Regions from separate parts of the Dyella sp. 333MFSha genome, predicted to be linked through region 2. Evidence: predicted binding sites of a transcription regulator. Region 2 holds the regulator's gene; each other region holds the start of a gene.
The links. The regulator sigma-54, encoded in region 2, starts transcription at its own class of promoters, with help from an activator protein. The targets are predictions, from matches to a motif close to TGGCACGNGCNTTGC.
Positions count from the first base shown of each region.

Region 1: the regulator sigma-54 is predicted to act here: its motif matches at 2,089-2,103, upstream of glnA (type I glutamate--ammonia ligase).
Region 3: the regulator sigma-54 is predicted to act here: its motif matches at 1,677-1,691, upstream of pgaA (poly-beta-1,6 N-acetyl-D-glucosamine export porin PgaA).

Region 1 covers NZ_FNBR01000002.1:963,700-969,095, forward strand. Annotated here, with positions in the region: gene glnA (type I glutamate--ammonia ligase) at 640-2,052, opposite strand; gene BLT40_RS11615 (hypothetical protein) at 2,241-2,939, opposite strand; gene acpA (acid phosphatase) at 3,294-4,973, shown strand; gene BLT40_RS11625 (DHA2 family efflux MFS transporter permease subunit) at 5,093-5,396, opposite strand, start outside.
Region 2 covers NZ_FNBR01000003.1:69,181-74,576, forward strand. Annotated here, with positions in the region: gene BLT40_RS13655 (KdsC family phosphatase) at 1-541, shown strand, start outside; gene lptC (LPS export ABC transporter periplasmic protein LptC) at 538-1,137, shown strand; gene lptA (lipopolysaccharide transport periplasmic protein LptA) at 1,100-1,699, shown strand; gene lptB (LPS export ABC transporter ATP-binding protein) at 1,704-2,423, shown strand; gene BLT40_RS13675 (RNA polymerase factor sigma-54) at 2,546-4,033, shown strand; gene raiA (ribosome hibernation-promoting factor, HPF/YfiA family) at 4,156-4,509, shown strand; gene hprK (HPr(Ser) kinase/phosphatase) at 4,626-5,396, shown strand, end outside.
Region 3 covers NZ_FNBR01000001.1:1,494,998-1,500,393, reverse strand. Annotated here, with positions in the region: gene pgaA (poly-beta-1,6 N-acetyl-D-glucosamine export porin PgaA) at 1-1,549, opposite strand, end outside; gene BLT40_RS06465 (LysR family transcriptional regulator) at 2,051-2,932, shown strand; gene BLT40_RS06460 (fructosamine kinase family protein) at 2,948-3,808, opposite strand; gene BLT40_RS06455 (low molecular weight protein-tyrosine-phosphatase) at 3,805-4,293, opposite strand; gene BLT40_RS06450 (SDR family NAD(P)-dependent oxidoreductase) at 4,318-5,049, opposite strand; gene BLT40_RS06445 (winged helix-turn-helix transcriptional regulator) at 5,149-5,396, shown strand, end outside.

The DNA.
Region 1 (5,396 bases), on a different contig from region 2:
GCGCCCGATCAGGCGTACCCTCTCGGCACCGGAGCAATGAGATCGCAAGGATTCCTTATTGCTCTCGTGGTTTCCGCCTCCGTTGTGCTCCTTAGCGGGTCAGTTTGGTAGGAGCGAGCCTTCGCTACGTATGTGTCATCAGAGATCAGCCCGAACGGCTGTATCCGAGTCGACACGTACAGCGCTTTCCGCGTACTGCCCTCAGTTTTTCACCGTATTCCTCATCCCGATCCATCGCTGCAAGTTGGCTTTGCGAAGCGGTGGCACGCCGCTGTCTCTGATCGCGCATACGAAGCGAGCACCGGGGCCTTTCTCGGTGAGACCATCGTCTACGATCCCTCATCCACCTTCGACTATGTCGATTGCGGAGATACAGGAAAGACGGGACGACGTTTAGTGAACATCGGTGGATTCATGTTGGCCGATACGACCCGATGCTCTGATGCGGCAACCATGGCGCGAATAGAGGCCTTTTACGAGCGGAAGCGCAACGAGATACAGAGGTCGGAAAAGAATCGGGAAGATCAGCGCCGACTGGACGCCGGGCCTTTGGGAATGACGCGCTGAACACGGCGAGAGAACCAAAGAAAAAGGGGCGCCGAAGCGCCCCTTTCTTTTACCCGATGATCGCTCTCGCAATCAGATCGCGTAGTACATCTGGAACTCGAGCGGGTGGGTGCTCGCGCGGTAGCGGGTCACTTCCTGCATCTTCAGCGAGATATACGCGTCGATGAAGTCGTCGGTGAACACGCCGCCGGCCTTGAGGAAGTCGCGATCCTTGTCGAGCGCGGCGAGCGCTTCGTCGAGGCTGGCGCAGACCTGCGGAATGTTCTTCTCTTCTTCCGGCGGCAGATCGTAGAGATCCTTGTCGGCCGGTGCACCCGGGTCGATCTTGTTCAGGATGCCGTCAAGGCCGGCCATCATCAGCACGGTGAAGGTCAGGTAGCCCGACTGCATCGGATCGGGGAAACGGATTTCGATACGACGACCCTTCGGGCTCGACACGTACGGGATACGGCAGGATGCCGAACGGTTACGCGCCGAGTAGGCGAGCATGACCGGCGCTTCGAAGCCCGGGACCAGACGCTTGTAGCTGTTGGTCGTCGAATTCGCGAACGCGTTGATGGCCTTGGCGTGCTTGAAGATACCGCCGATGTACCACAGCGCCGTCTGCGACAGGCCACCGTAGAGGTCGCCCGCGAAGAGGTTCTCGCCGTTCTTCGACAGCGACTGGTGCACGTGCATGCCCGAGCCATTGTCGCCGACGATCGGCTTCGGCATGAAGGTCACGGTCTTGCCCTGCTGGTGGGCGACGTTCTTGATGACGTACTTCATCGTCATCAGTTCGTCGGCCTTCTTCACCAGGGTGTTGAAGCGCGTGCCGATCTCGCACTGGCCCGCGTTGGCGACTTCGTGGTGATGCACTTCGACCACCTGGCCGAGCGACTCGAGCACCTTGCACATGTCGGCGCGCAGGTCACCCAGGCTGTCGACCGGGCTGACCGGGAAATAGCCGCCCTTGACGCCCGGACGGTGGCCGCTGTTGGTGCCGTCGTACTTGTAGCGCGACGACCAGGCTGCTTCTTCGGAGCCGATTTCGTAGAACACGCGTCCCATGTCGTTCTGCCAGCGGACCGAGTCGAAGATGAAGAACTCGGGTTCCGGGCCGAAGAAGGCGGTATCGGCGATGCCGGTCGACTTCAGGAAGGCTTCGCCGCGCTTGGCGATGGAGCGCGGGTCGCGACCGTAAGCCTGCATGGTGCTCGGCTCGAGCACGTCGCAATGCACGATCAGCTGCTTGTGGGCGCTGAACGGGTCGAGGTGGGCGGTCTCCGGATCCGGCATGAGAACCATGTCGGACTCGTTGATGCCCTTCCAGCCGGCGATCGACGAGCCGTCGAACATCTTGCCGTCTTCGAAGGTGCTCTCGTCGATGGCGTGGGCGGGGAACGTGACGTGGTGGTGCTTGCCGAGCATGTCGGCGAAGCGCAGGTCGACGAACTCGATTTCCTCGTCCTGGATCAGGTTCAGCACTTTGGAAGCGGCGGACATACAAACCTCGAAATGGGTGTGGGCGGAATGCGTGTAGCAATCGCTATGCCAGCGTATCCGCCATCGACGGGGCGCCGGAATCAAGCTCTCCCATCATAGAACGGGTGTGAGGAAGATGCGCAAATGCACCATCATGGTGCATCGTTCTCGCTCACGCACCATTTCGGCCGATCCGCCAGCGTCGTCGCTCAAGGCTGGTGGGAAGGAAAGTTCACAAAGCCATCGTCGTCCGACGACTTTGCGGGCGCCGTCGAGGTCGGCGGCGCGACCGGACCGGGAGTCACCGGCTGCGCTGTCGGCACCGCGGTTCCCATCCGCGCGAGCAATGCGCGATCCGCCTTGATCATCGCCTGCGTCAGTTCGCTGTCATCGGTCGGCTGCTTGAGCTTGGGCGTGACGCCGACGCGCGGCGAATACACCGAGCGCACGTTGTAGACCTTGCCGTCGACACTGACGATCATTTCGACGATCAGTGGCGACAGCGCATTCACAATCTCCGATCCCGCATACCATCCGCCATGCATCTCCGTCTCGGAGCATTTCTCGCCGGCTCGAAGCATGAGCATCGGAAGCAGGCCCCCATACATCGACCCTACGCTGCCTTTCAACGCGCGCTTGGCGTTGAGATAGGCAGCGTAACGGCGTACCTCGATGGTGTGCCCGTGCCATGGGTCGCCTGGCGCGGTAGCCATTTCGTTGCGAAGCAACGCGACAGCCGACAGGGAAGCCGGTTTCTGGGGCACCGTATAAATCCCGTAATCACAGCTGGTGATCAGCAACGAGTGGATGTCGTATGCCCGGTCCGCCGGCGGACGGTGATCGACGACCGCGGGTCCGGTGACATCCGTCGCTTCGGGCGGGACGGGAAGGAGCGGCTCAACGGGCATCGGAGGCGGGGGCGTTGTTGGCCGCCGATTGCCGGAGCAAGCAGCGAGCGTCATCGACAATACGAAGACGCCGACCGCGCAAAGCGTCCGCCCATGTCCCCGTACGACAGCCACGGCGATGCCGAGGCCAGATCTGATAGCCATCGCGATTTCCCCTGTCGCGCAACCTTGCGCCGGCGCCATCATCCGACTCGCGCATGCCGCAGTAAATAGGTCCGCGAGCGTTCACGCCTCGTTCCCGATGCCGTCGCGTTTTCCCGAGCCACCCACATCGTTTACGCTTCGGTCCCTAGCGGGGCCTCGCCCCTCCCACACCGCCGCCTTTCCCCGGGCCGGCGCACGCAGAGCCGCTCCATGACCAAGAAAACCGATAACGACACCCCCGACGCCGCGCGACGCCGGTTGCTGGGCGGCATGGCCACGACCGGCGCCATGCTCGCGCTGGGTGGCGCAAGCGAGGTGACCGCAGCCGGCAAGAAGGCGGCTGGCCCAGCGCCGACCGGTGCCGCACTGGATGCGTTGCTCGAAAGACACATCGACAACGTGGTCGTGATCTACGCGGAAAACCGCAGCTTCAACAATCTGTTCGGGGACTTCCCCGGTCTGCAGCAGCCGCTGAGCGAAGTTCCGCCAGAACGTCTGATCCAGCGGGATCGCGACGGCACCCCGCTGAAGACCCTGCCACCCATCTGGGGCGGGCTCGTGCCGCACGAGCAGGTCGTCGACCATAAAACGTACAAGATCGGCGAAAAGGACATTACCGGCCTGCCGAACGCGCCGTGGGCACTGCACACCGGCGACGGCACCCCGCTGCCGCACGGTCTGGTCACGCGCGATCTCGTCCACGCGTTCTATAACAACCAGCTGCAGATCAACGGCGGCAAGAACGACGGCTTCGTCGCGTGGGGTGACAACGGTGCGCTGACCATGGGGCACTATGCCAGCGCGCCCGTGCACCTGCGCCTGTGGAATATCGCCTCGCAGTTCACCTTGTGCGACAACTTCTTCATGGGTGCCTTTGGCGGTTCGTTCCTCAACCACCAGTACCTCGTCGCCGCGCAGCCGCCGTTCTATCCGGACGCCGACAAGAGCCCCGCGCAGTTCAACATCGCGGTCACCGAAAGCGGCGACCCGCTCGACCATCGCCTGAAGATGGACGAGGAATCGCCGAAGAGCGCGATGGATGGCAAACCCAAATTCGCGCACCACAATACGCTGACCCCGGACTTCTGGGCGGTGAACACCATCGGTCCGCCCTATTCGCCGGGCTTCAACGTCGATCGCAGGAATCCGCTGCTTGCCGACGCCACCAGCGCCAACACGCTGGTGCCGCAGAAGCATAAACACATCGGCGACGTGCTCTCGGCGAAGGATGTCGACTGGGCCTGGTATGGCGGCGGTTTCCAGGCCGCGCTCGACGGTAAGGGCGACGGTGACGACGCCAGCTTCCCGCAGACGCCGAACTTCCAGCCACATCACCAGCCGCTCAATTACTTCGTGACGCTGGCTCCGGGAACCGAAGCGCGCAAGAAGCATTTGCGCGATGGCGGTCTTGGCGAGACGGCGGCGACGAATCATTTTCTTGCGGACATCGCGGCTGGGAAGCTGCCGCCGGTGGCGTTCTACAAGCCGCAAGGCGACCTCAACATGCACGCCGGCTACTCCGACGTGGAAGCCGGCGATCGTCATATCGCCAACGTCGTACATGCGCTGCGCAAGAGCCCGCAGTGGAAGAACATGCTGGTGGTGATCACCTTCGATGAGAACGGCGGCTGGTGGGATCACGTCGCTCCGCCGAAGGGCGACCGCTGGGGGCCGGGTACGCGCATCCCTGCGCTGGTCGTTTCGCCCTATGCGAAGAAGGGCCACGTCGAGCACACGATCTACGACACCGGATCCATCGCGCGCTTCCTGACGCGCCGGTTCAAGCTGGAAAAGCTGCCGGGGCTGAAGATCCGTGAGGATGCGATGGTGGCGGCGGGTGGGCCGGCGGCGGGCGATCTTACCGAAACGCTCGACTTTTCGGCGACTTGATATCGCCAACAGGGTGGGCTCCCACCGGACCATCTCCCGCAGCCACGACCTCGGGACGCCGGCAGTGGTGGGAGCCAGCCTGCTCGTAAGAGCCCGCCTGCTGGCGACAGCCCGGACCCTCAGTGTCCGGGGGTACCGCCCGACGCGAACGGCGGCTTGGCAAACCAGATGGCGATCATCGCCAGTCCGAAGATCAGCCCGAAGACCCAGAACACGTCATTGACCGCCAGCGTCGCCGCCTGCATGTCGACGATGCGGTTGAGCGCCGCATTGGCGGTCGGGCCCTGCACGCCGAGTGCCTGGAAGCGATCGAGGTACTCCGTCGTCGTGCGGCTGCCCTCGACGACGTTCTCCGACAGCACCGCGTGGTGATACGTCGTGCGATGGGAGTACATCGTCGTACTCACGGCCGTCGCGATACTG
Region 2 (5,396 bases):
CACCCACTACACCGACATCCCCGCCGATATCGCCGAACGCGCGGCCCGCGTTCGCGTCGTCGTCTTCGACGTGGATGGCACCCTGACGGACGGCCGCCTGTGGTACGCCGAGGACGGCCGCGAGACCAAGGTTTTCCACGTGCATGACGGTCTGGGCCTGAAACGTCTTCAGGAAAACGGCGTCAAGGTCGCCATCATCACGGCCCGGATCAGTCACCCGGTGTCGCTGCGCGCCGAAGAACTGGGCATTCCCCACGTCTATCAGGGTCAGAAGGACAAACGGGCCTGCCTCAACGCCCTGCTCGACGCCCTCCGCCTGACGCCGGACCAGGCCGCCTTTGTCGGCGACGACCTGCCGGACCTGCCGGCCATGGGCATCGCCGGCCTGGCCGTGGCCGTGGCCAACGCCCACCCCTGGGTGGCCGAGCGCGCCCATTGGCGCACCCGGCTGTCCGGTGGCTATGGCGCCGCCCGCGAGGTCGCCGACATGATCCTCGCCGCCCAGGGCAAGGCCGAAGCCGAACGGGACCGCTGGCTGTGAGCGCCTTCAACCTGCTCAAGGACCGCAGTACCGGCGGTATCGCCGGCATGCTCCTGGTCGCACTGGGCGCCAGCGTACTGCTCTATTACTGGGTCGCCCCGGAGAAGAAGCTGCAGGACTTCGTCGGTCCGCCGCGCTCGGGCTACGTCCTGACCAACTTCGACCTCGACTCCTACAACGAACAGGGCAAGCTGGCCTTCACGCTCATCGCGCCACATCTGGAGCGCCGCGAGGGTGACGATTCGCTGTACATCAATGCGCCCGACTTCGTGCTGCCCTCGACCAAGGAAGTCGACGTGCCGCCGTGGAAGGGGCATTCGCAGTACGGCTGGGTCAACAAGGACGGCAGCATGCTGAAGCTGCAGGGCAAGGTGCACATGGACCGCGTCGCCTTCGCGCAGACGCCGCCGGCCAGCATCGACACCTCCGAGGTCACCGCGTGGCCCAAGCGGAACTACCTGGAGACCGCCGAGGCGGCCCGTATCGTCCAGGGAACCTCTACAATGAACGGCGTTGGCATGCGCGCCAATCTCGATACCAAGCACCTGGAGCTTCTCGATGCAGTCCACACCACGTATCTGCCGCCCAAGCGCTAACGCGCTGCTTGCGCTGCTTGGCCTGGCGCTCGTGGCCAGCCTGCCGGCCGCCGCCAAGCAGTCCGATCGCAACCAGCCGGCCGACGTCGTCTCCAAGTCGTTCGATGGCTCCCAGCAGCCCAACGGCAAGGTGATCTGGACGGGAAGCGTCGTCCTGACCCAGGGCACCCTGAAGATCACCGGCAGCAAGGCGACGGGTTATTTCGACGCCGACAGCCAGCTCAACCGGGTGGTCGTCGACGGCAGCCCCGCCACCATCCATCAGCTGGACGATTGCGACCAGCCGATGGACGGCAAGGCTTCCAACATCGACTACAAGATCGACAAGGACTTTGCCGTGCTGACCGGCGGTGCCCATGTCAACCAGCCGGCGAAGGGCAGTGCCGATGGCGACAAGCTCACCTACAACACCCAGAACAGCACGATGACGGGCGAAAGCAACGGTCCCGCACCCGTACACATGACCTTCCAGCCGAAGAGCACCACGCCGGGCGCACCCGCCAAGGCGGCCGGCGCCTGCCCCACTCCGGCGGCCGCGGCCGCACCTGCCAGGAAGCCCTGACCCGATGCTTTCAGCCCAAGGCCTGCAGAAGCGCTTCCGCGCACGCAAGGTAGTCCGTGACTTCGCCTTCTCCATCCGCGAAGGTGAGGTCGTCGGCCTTCTCGGCCCCAACGGCGCCGGCAAGACGACCTGCTTCTACATGGTGGTCGGGCTGATCCAGGCCGACGCGGGCGTGATCAAGCTCGATCAGCAGGACATCACCGGCCTGCCCATGCACGCGCGCGCCAAGCTCGGCATCGGATATCTGCCGCAGGAAGCCTCGGTCTTCCGCCGCCTCAGCGTGTCGGACAACATCATGGCGGTGCTCGAACTGCGCGACGGCATGACGCAGAAGCAGCGCGACGACGAACTCGACAGCCTGCTCGACGAACTGAAGATCGCGCACATCGCCGATCAGAAGGGCATCAGCCTGTCCGGCGGCGAGCGTCGTCGCGTCGAAATCGCCCGGGCGCTGGCGGCACGCCCGCGCTACATGCTGCTCGATGAGCCGTTCGCCGGCGTCGATCCCATTTCCGTGGGCGAGATCCAGCGCATCGTGCGACACCTCAAGGAACGCGGCATCGGCGTGCTGATCACCGATCACAACGTCCGCGAAACGCTCGGCATCTGCGACCGCGCGTACATCCTCAACGACGGTGAGGTCCTCTCGCGCGGTACGCCTCAGCACATCCTCGCCGATGAGAAGGTGCGCGAGGTGTATCTGGGTCGTGAATTCCGCATCTAGAGCGCGTCACCGGCCATCTGCGCCGACGCGCAGATTCGGCCAGAGGTGCTAGCCGGCCGGACCGCTGGTTTGTGGAGGCCGCAAGGGGTTAGGATGGATTCGACACCTCACGCATCGAAGGCATGAAACCCGGACTTCAGTTTCGCCTGCATCAGCAGCTCACGCTGACCCCGCAGCTACAGCAGGCCATTCGTCTGCTCCAGCTGTCGCAGCTGGAGCTCGAAGCGGAACTCCGCCAGATCGCGGAGAGCAACCCGCTGCTCGAGTTTGCCGAAGATGCGGAATCCGACGCGGATGCCGACGGCGACGCCGCGGACGAGAACGGTTTCGACGCGGAGTTCCCGTCCCGCCAGGAGCTCCCGGCCAAGTCCTCGAAGGAGGACGAGTCCACCGCCACCCCGTCCGAAGAACTCGCCCCGGAGTGGGATGACGATCGCTTCCACGGCGAGGCGGGTGACTACGCTGGCGCCCCATCGCGTTCGAACGGTGGTGACGAAGACGGTTTCGAGCCGCAGAATGCCGCGCCGGAAAGCCTCCAGCAGCACCTGGAGTGGCAGCTCAATCTTTCCCAGTTCTCCCCACGCGACCACGCGATCGCCACCGCGATCATCCACGCGCTGGACGAGGACGGGTACCTGCGCGACGGGGTCGAGGCGGTGGAAGTCGCGCTGCCCGCCGAACTGCGGGCCAGTGCCGGGGAGATCGAAGCGGTACGCCAGCGCGTGCAGCGATTCGATCCCACCGGCATCGCCAGCCTCGATCTGCGCGACTGTCTGCTCTGCCAGCTCTCGCAGTTTTCGACCGAAACACCGTTCCGCGACCTGGCGATCCGTATCGTCCTTGAAGAGCTGGAGCTCCTCGCGCGAAACGACAGCGTCAAGATCGCCCGTCGGCTCAAGGCCGCCGAGAACGAGGTGGCCAGCGCCGCGGCGCTGATCCGCAGCCTCGATCCGCGCCCGGGCGCCGCGCTGGATGCCACGCCCGTCGAATACGTCGCGCCCGATGTGTACGCACGGCGGGAAGCGGGTCGCTGGACGGTCAGCCTCAACGCCGACGCGCAGCCCCGGCTGGGGCTCAACCAGCATTACTGCAACCTCATCGCCCGCGCGCGCGGCGACGACGCCACCTGGATGAAGGGCCAGCTGCAGGAAGCCCGCTGGTTGCTGAAGAGTCTGCAGTCGCGCGCCGAAACCCTGACCAAGGTCGCGGAAGTCATCGTCCGCCGCCAGAGCGCCTTCCTCGATTACGGCCCCGAGGCCATGCATCCGCTGGTGTTGCGTGAGGTCGCCGAAGAAGTCGGCATGCACGAATCGACGATTTCACGGGTCACCACCCGGAAATACATGCACACGCCGCGCGGCACCTTCGAACTCAAGCATTTCTTTTCCAGTGGCGTGGCGACGGAAGACGGCGGCAGCGCATCCGCCACCGCCATCCAGGCCATGTTGCGCAAGCTCATCACGGGCGAGGACGCACGCCGCCCCTTGTCCGACCAGGCCCTCGCCGAGGAGCTCCATCGACGCGGAATTCAGGTCGCACGCCGTACGGTCGCCAAGTACCGTGAAGCGATGCGAATTCCCAGCTCCAGCGAACGCGTTCGCGCAGGTTGAGAAACATCGGGGGGAACCCCGGCGGAGGTCCACGGTCTCATCAGTTCAGGCTTGAGGAGCGGCAACCCCGCCGTTCCGATCTCGTCGCCATAAGGCGACACCCTCAGCAAGAAGGAGGCGTCATGCAAATCCAGATCAGCGGCCAGCACGTCCATATCACCCCCGCTCTGCGCGAGCGCGTGGAACAGCAAATCGGCCGCTTCGAACGCCTTTTCGACAATATCAAAGCCCTCGACGTGGTCCTTTCCGTCGACAAGAACGAGCACAAGGCCGGAGGCACCCTGCACTGTGCCGGCACCCGGCTCCATGGCGAAGGCGTGGCCCGCCTGGAAGACGACAACAAGGGCGACACCCTTTATTCCGCCATCGACGCCATGATCGGCAAACTCGCCGACCAGCTTCGCAAGCACAAAGAGAAGCTGAAGGATCACCATAACGCCGAAGGCCGCGACGCGCGCGTTGCCAGCACCGACTGACGCGAGCGCCCGGCGGCCGCTCGCGCGCGCCGCCGGGCCTCCTCCCGCGTGTTGATGGCACAATAGCCCCAGCCGGCGCCCTCACGCCGGCTTCGCCATCTAAAGGGATCACACGCGTGGATCGGCTCACCGCCAGACAACTCTTCGACGGCGTCTACGAACGTATGGCGCTTCGCTGGGCCGCCGGCATGCGCGGCGAGGCCCGCGTGCTCGAGCCCAATGCCAAGCAGAGCCGCCGTCCTTCGCTGGTCGGCTACCTCAACGTGATCTACCCGAACAAGGTGCAGATCATCGGCACGGAGGAGCTCAACTACCTCGACGGCCTCGAATCGCGCCAGCGCTGGGAGGTCATCCACAAGATCGCCGCCTACCAGCCGGCCGCGCTGATCGTCACGAAAGATCAGTCGATCCCCTCCGACCTGCGTGAAGTCGCGGAAGAAACCGACACACCGCTGTGGCAGAGCACCAAGCGCGGCCACGAGCTGCTCACGTATCTGCAGTACCACCTGGCGCGGACGCTCGCACCCCGGGTCACGCTTCATGGCGTCTTCCTCGAGGTGTTTTCCATCGGCGTGCTGATCACCGGCGACCCGGGCTCCGGCAAAAGCGAGCTGGCGCTGGAACTCATCAGTCGCGGCCACCGCCTGGTCGCCGACGACGCGACCGAATTCACCCTCATCGCGCCAGACGTCATAGACGGCGCCTGCCCCGAGCTGCTGCAGGACCTCCTCGAGGTGCGCGGCCTGGGTGTGCTCAACATCCGCGAGATGTTCGGCCACACGGCGGTCAAGCCATCGAAATACCTGCGTCTGGTCGTGCACCTCAAGCCGTTGACCTCCGGTGAAGACATCGACGCGATGACCCGCCTTACCGGCGACGTCAGCCGG
Region 3 (5,396 bases), on a different contig from region 2:
AGTACTGTCCACGCAGCGGCGCGTCGTCGCCCGCGGTGCTGTAATCGGTCGCCCAGGTCCAGTGATCGGTGATCGACCAGTCGAAGCCGGCCTCGAGGGCGGTCTTGCCGACATAACGGTCGGCGGCGGGAAGGGCGCGCACATAAGCCTCGAGACCACGGGCATAGCCGATCACGCCCACGCCGACGCGTGAGCGACGCACGTCGCCTTCGGGCAGGTCGGCGGTCGAGTAGCGGGCCAGTGCCAGCACACGCCAGTGATCGTCGATCAGCGGGCTCGCGGCCGACGCCTGGGTCGTGGCGTCGCGGTCGCCGAAGTCGGGGCTGGAGCCCTTGCCCTGTTCGGTGCTCAGATCGAACTGCCAGCCGCGCTCGCGGTTCCACGACTGCACGGCGCGGGCGACGCGCCCATTGCGGTCGGCCAGGGTCTGCGCGACGCCCAGGTCCTCGTCCACGCTTTCATAATCGTTGAGCACGCGCGCGGCGTCGGCTTCACCGATGTAGGCGCCGACATCGCGGCGGTCGAGCGTGCCGGCGATGTTGAAGTCTTCCTGCGCGCGGCGTGGCCAGCCGCGCGCCAGCTCGACCATGCCGAGCTCGCGACGGATCTGCGAGTTGGCGGGCGCCTCGCGCGACATCGGAAGAAGGCGGTCGTACGCGTCGGCCGGCATGTCGACGTATTCGCGGAGTGTGGCCGCGTTGAGATCGGCATCGACCTTGCGCTGGTTCTGGATCGGCGCACGGATACCGGGCACGCGCGTCCATGTCGGCTCTTTCGCGGCGAGCGCATCGATGGTCCGGATGGCCTTGTCCGTCTGCCCGGATTCCAGGTAGGCGTACATCAGGCCGATGCGTGGTTCGAAATCGGCGGCGCCATAGGGGCCCGGGTCCTTGGCAATGCTGTCTTCGTAAAGGGTTGCGGCTTCCGCCGGCCGGCGCCTGACCAGCAGCGCATCGGCGACGGCGCGCTCGACGTAAGCGGGCAGGGCGACGTTACGCTGGCGAAGCGCGTCGTAACGCGTGACCACCTCGTCCGCGCGACCGGCCTGGTCCAGCGCCACCAGCAGATCCAGCTCCGCGCGCTGGCGCAGGCCCTGGTCCAGCTGGGGATCGTCCGCGAGGCGACGGGCATCGGCCACGGCGCGGTCGGCCTCGGCATAGGGTGCGCGCGGATCGGCGGGCTCGCCGTTAGCCCAGCGGATTTCGTGGGCGATGTGATCGGCGTCCAGATGGACGCGATCGCCCACGCTCTGGGGCGGTTGCAAGCGAGCCGCCAGTTCCCTGGCGCGCGTCGTCGCGCCCATTTCCGTCAATAAAGCGACGTTGAGCGTCTGTGCCTCGCGATCGTCCGGCCAGCGGGCCAGTACCTCCTGGCAGTGCGCCAGGGCGTCGACGCGGTGCCCCGCGCTACGCTCGTCGCGTGCCTTCGCCATCAGTGCGTCGCGTTCGGAAGGCGCGGCGGCGGCCAGGGCCAGAGGCCCGTGCAGAGCCAGCGCCAGCGCGAGGCACAAGCGTGCCCGGGGCACGCGCGCGGTGCGCGGCGGTGTCATCGAATTGATTCCCATCCTGCCAACATGACCTGTATCAGCCCCTGCGAATGTCCATTCCCGGCAAGTGGCGGTGAGCGTTTGAGGCACCGAATCCCGTTCGCGCCGGCGCAGCCTGCCAATGGTAAAGGCAAGCTGCATGCCAAGTGATGCATCAAGTACCGGATCAGCCGGTCGTTCGGCGTCGCGCGTTCAGGTGCACGATGTTCGAGGACACGTCAGCGGAAGCGACGCCGTGATGGCCGTCACCGTCGACGTGACGTACGGCCCGGCCACTGTTTTGGATGCGCACGGCTTCGCCGGTGGTTGCCGACGTGCGTGGGCAGTACGGGGCGACCTTGCAAGTGGAGGGGGGGCCTCGATCGCCTTGCGGAGGCGGGGACTATCGTTATTCCAGGCCGGTCACGTTTCGCGGGCGGGGACGACTAGCAGCCCTTTGCATGAGGCTCGATAATGACCATAAGTTCGCTCGCGCGAATAATCTCTCACGGATAAGAGAATCTTATGATTCAACCGCAATGGCTGGAGACCTTCCGGCAGCTTGCCGACCTCGGTAACTTTACCCGTGTCGCTGAGCGACTGGGTGTCACTCAGGCCGCCATCAGCCAGCACATCCGTCAGCTCGAGGACCGGCTGGGGCCCCTGGTGATTCGCCGGCCCCGAAGCATCGAACTGATGCCAGCCGGCCTCGCCCTACTGGACTACTGCCGTGACGTGGACCGCGCCGACAAGGCGCTGAAGCTGCGCCTGTCGGATGTCGACGCGCTGGAGGGCGAGGTCAGTCTGATTACGCCTGGAAGCATTGGCTTGTCGCTGTATCCGCTATTGCTGGATCTGCAGCAGGCGAATCCGGGGCTTGTCATTCGCCATCGCTTTGCCCCGGACAGCGAAGTTCGCGCGGCGGTGATGGAAAGCCGCTATGAAATCGGTCTGATGAGCCTGCGGCCCGATGACGAATCGCTGGCCGCCGAGCCGTTTACGACTGAGGCGCTGGAACTGGTCGCTCCTGCCGACCGCGATGTGAAGGGTTGGAAGGATCTCGTCCAGATCGGCTTTATTGACCATCCCGACGGTCAGGCGATGGCGACGCGGCTCCTGGCGCGTCAGTTTCCCGGTGCCGGTGGTCTTAAGGGTGTTCCCGTCGCAGGGTTCAGTAATCAGATCGGGCTGATTCTTGAGCCGGTAGCGCGCGGACTTGGCTTCACGGTGATTCCGGAGCATGCGCGTCGTGCGTTTGCGCGGCAGGAGGCTATCCAGGTGGTGCGGGGCACGGATCCTGTCGTCGATACGCTTTGGCTGGTGTGTCGGGCGGAGTGGGCGTTGTCGATGCGGGCGATGCGGGTGGTGACGTATTTGCGCGAACGCCTGGATGCGTCGAGTCGCTGACCGCCCGGCGAAGTATCAGACGCCCAGTTTTCCGAGTGTGCTGTCGAGCGGGGCGAGGTACGAGCCGCCGAACAAGCGCACATGCATCAACAGCGGATACAGCTGGTAGAGGTGCCGCCTCGTCGTCATGAATCTGCGTTCGAGCGGCCTGATCTCGGTATACCCCTTGAAGAACGCCGGCCCGACACTGCCAAACAGCGTCGCCAGCGCAAGGTCGACCTCACCATCACCGCGATAGATGGCCGGATCGATAAAGCAGGCGCCGCCATGCGCGGTCGCCAGCATATTGCCTCCCCACAGATCGCCATGTACGAGCGACGGCTGCACCGCCGGATCGATCCACTCGCCAAGACGCTGGGCCACCTTGTCGATACGGTGACGAAACGACGAAGGCAATTCGCCGGCTTCATCCGCGAGTCCCGCCATATAAAGCAGGCGCCGGTCGCGAAAGAACGCGATCCAATCGTGATCGAACGTATTCGGTTGCGGGATGCTGCCCACCACCGTGTCGTGCCTGTATCCGAACTCATCGCCCACGGGCTGCGCATGCATGGTTGCGATAGCGCGACCGGCGGCGCGCTGCACCTCGTCGTCGAAGCCACGGCCGCCATCGTCGACCCACGCCAGTACGAGTGCATCGTCATCGACCGCCAGCGTCTCGGGCACGGGGAGCCCGGCGGCACGCAAGTCATCGAGCATGCTCGCCTCGAGCGTCAGCGCGACTTGTCCCGGTCGACGGAACTTGGCCATGACGTGGCTGCCATCCTGCCGCTCGACACGAACGCTGCGCGCGATGTCGCCACCGGAGAGCGTATGCAGGCGGGCAGGGCGCTCGCCTAGCAGCTGTCCGAGATGGTCGAGTTCCGAAACGGTCACCGTGCGGCGGGCTCTCGGAGCTTACGAATCACGCCATCGACGCCACGCTCGATCATGTCGAACGCGTGCACGAAATCCTTCGCCGAGCCGTACCACGGATCGGGCACGTCGAGGCCTTTCGGACCGTCCGCATAGTCCATCAGCAGCCCGACCTTGTCCGCCGCGTCGGGTGCGACGCGGCGGAGGGCATCGATGTGTGACCCGGTCATGCCCAGCACGAGGTCGTAGTCCTCGAAGTCCCTGGCGGTGACGCGGCGCGCGCGATGTGTCGGCATGGCGACGCCACGTCGACGCAACTCGGTCAGCGCGCGCGAGTCGGGTGGATTGCCGATCTCTTCACCGCTGACGGCCGCGCTGTCGACGCGGACGTCCCAGCCCAGTTCGGCCGCCTTGTGCATGAGCAGGGCATGGGCGGTGGGCGACCGGCAGATATTGCCGGTGCAGATGAAAAGGACGGAAGGCGTGGTTTTGAGGTCGGAAGTCATCCCATGACCATAAAGCAAAACCGGTCAGACCTGTGTCATGCCGCCGTCGATGCACAGTTCCGCGCCCGCGATGAAGCTGCTCTCGGACGAGGCCAGGAACAACGCCGCCGCAGCGACCTCATCGGGTCTGCCCATACGGCCGAGGGGTATGCGGGCGGTCAGCGTCTCGCGCACCTCATCGGAAGCGGCAGCCATCATGTCGGTGTCGACCGGGCCCGGGCTGAGCGTGTTGACGCGGATGCCGCGGCTGACCAGCTCGGCGGTCCAGGTGCGGGCATACGAGCGCAGCGCCGCCTTGCTTGCGGCGTAGGTGCCGTAGCCATACACGCCGATCGCATCCGCGATGGAGCCGATCAGCACGATGGTGCCGCCCGGGGGCATGTGCGGCACCGCTTTCTGCACGGTGAATGCCGCGGCGCGGACGTTGAGGTCGAAGATGCCGTCGAAGTGCGCTTCGGTGATGTCGTCGACCAGGCTGTATTCGCTGATGCCCGAGTTGACCACGAGGGTGTCGACGCGACCCTTGCGTGCGACGACCGCGGCGAAGACGCGGTCCAGCTGGACGGCGTCGGTAACGTCGGCCTGCACGGCTTCGGCGTTGGCGCCGAGGCCGGCGATGGCGTCATCGAGTGTCGCCTGGCGGCGGCCGACGATGAAGACATAGGCACCTTCGTTGACGAAGCGCTGGGCGATGGCGAGCCCGATCCCGCTGCCACCACCGGTAACGACGGCGATTTTTCCACTGAGTTGCGACATGACGATGCTCCGGAAGGACTTGAAGCATCATGGTATACGGCGTATATCTACGGTCAATTATGCACTTTGAAGTGCGTAGGTATACGCGAGGTTATCTCCATGCCGCCCAGGCTTCCGCTCCCCGACGACGAAGTCGCGCTGATCGACGTGCGCGAAACCAAACCGATCCTCGACCAGATCGCCAACAAGTGGTCGGTGATGATCCTCAGCGTGGTCTGCGAAAACCCCGTGCGATTCAATCAGCTGCTGCGCCGGCTGGAAGGGATCACGCATAAGGCTCTGACCGAGGCGCTGCGACGGCTGGAGCGTAACGGTCTGGTCGCGCGGCGCGTGCTGCCGCTGTCGCC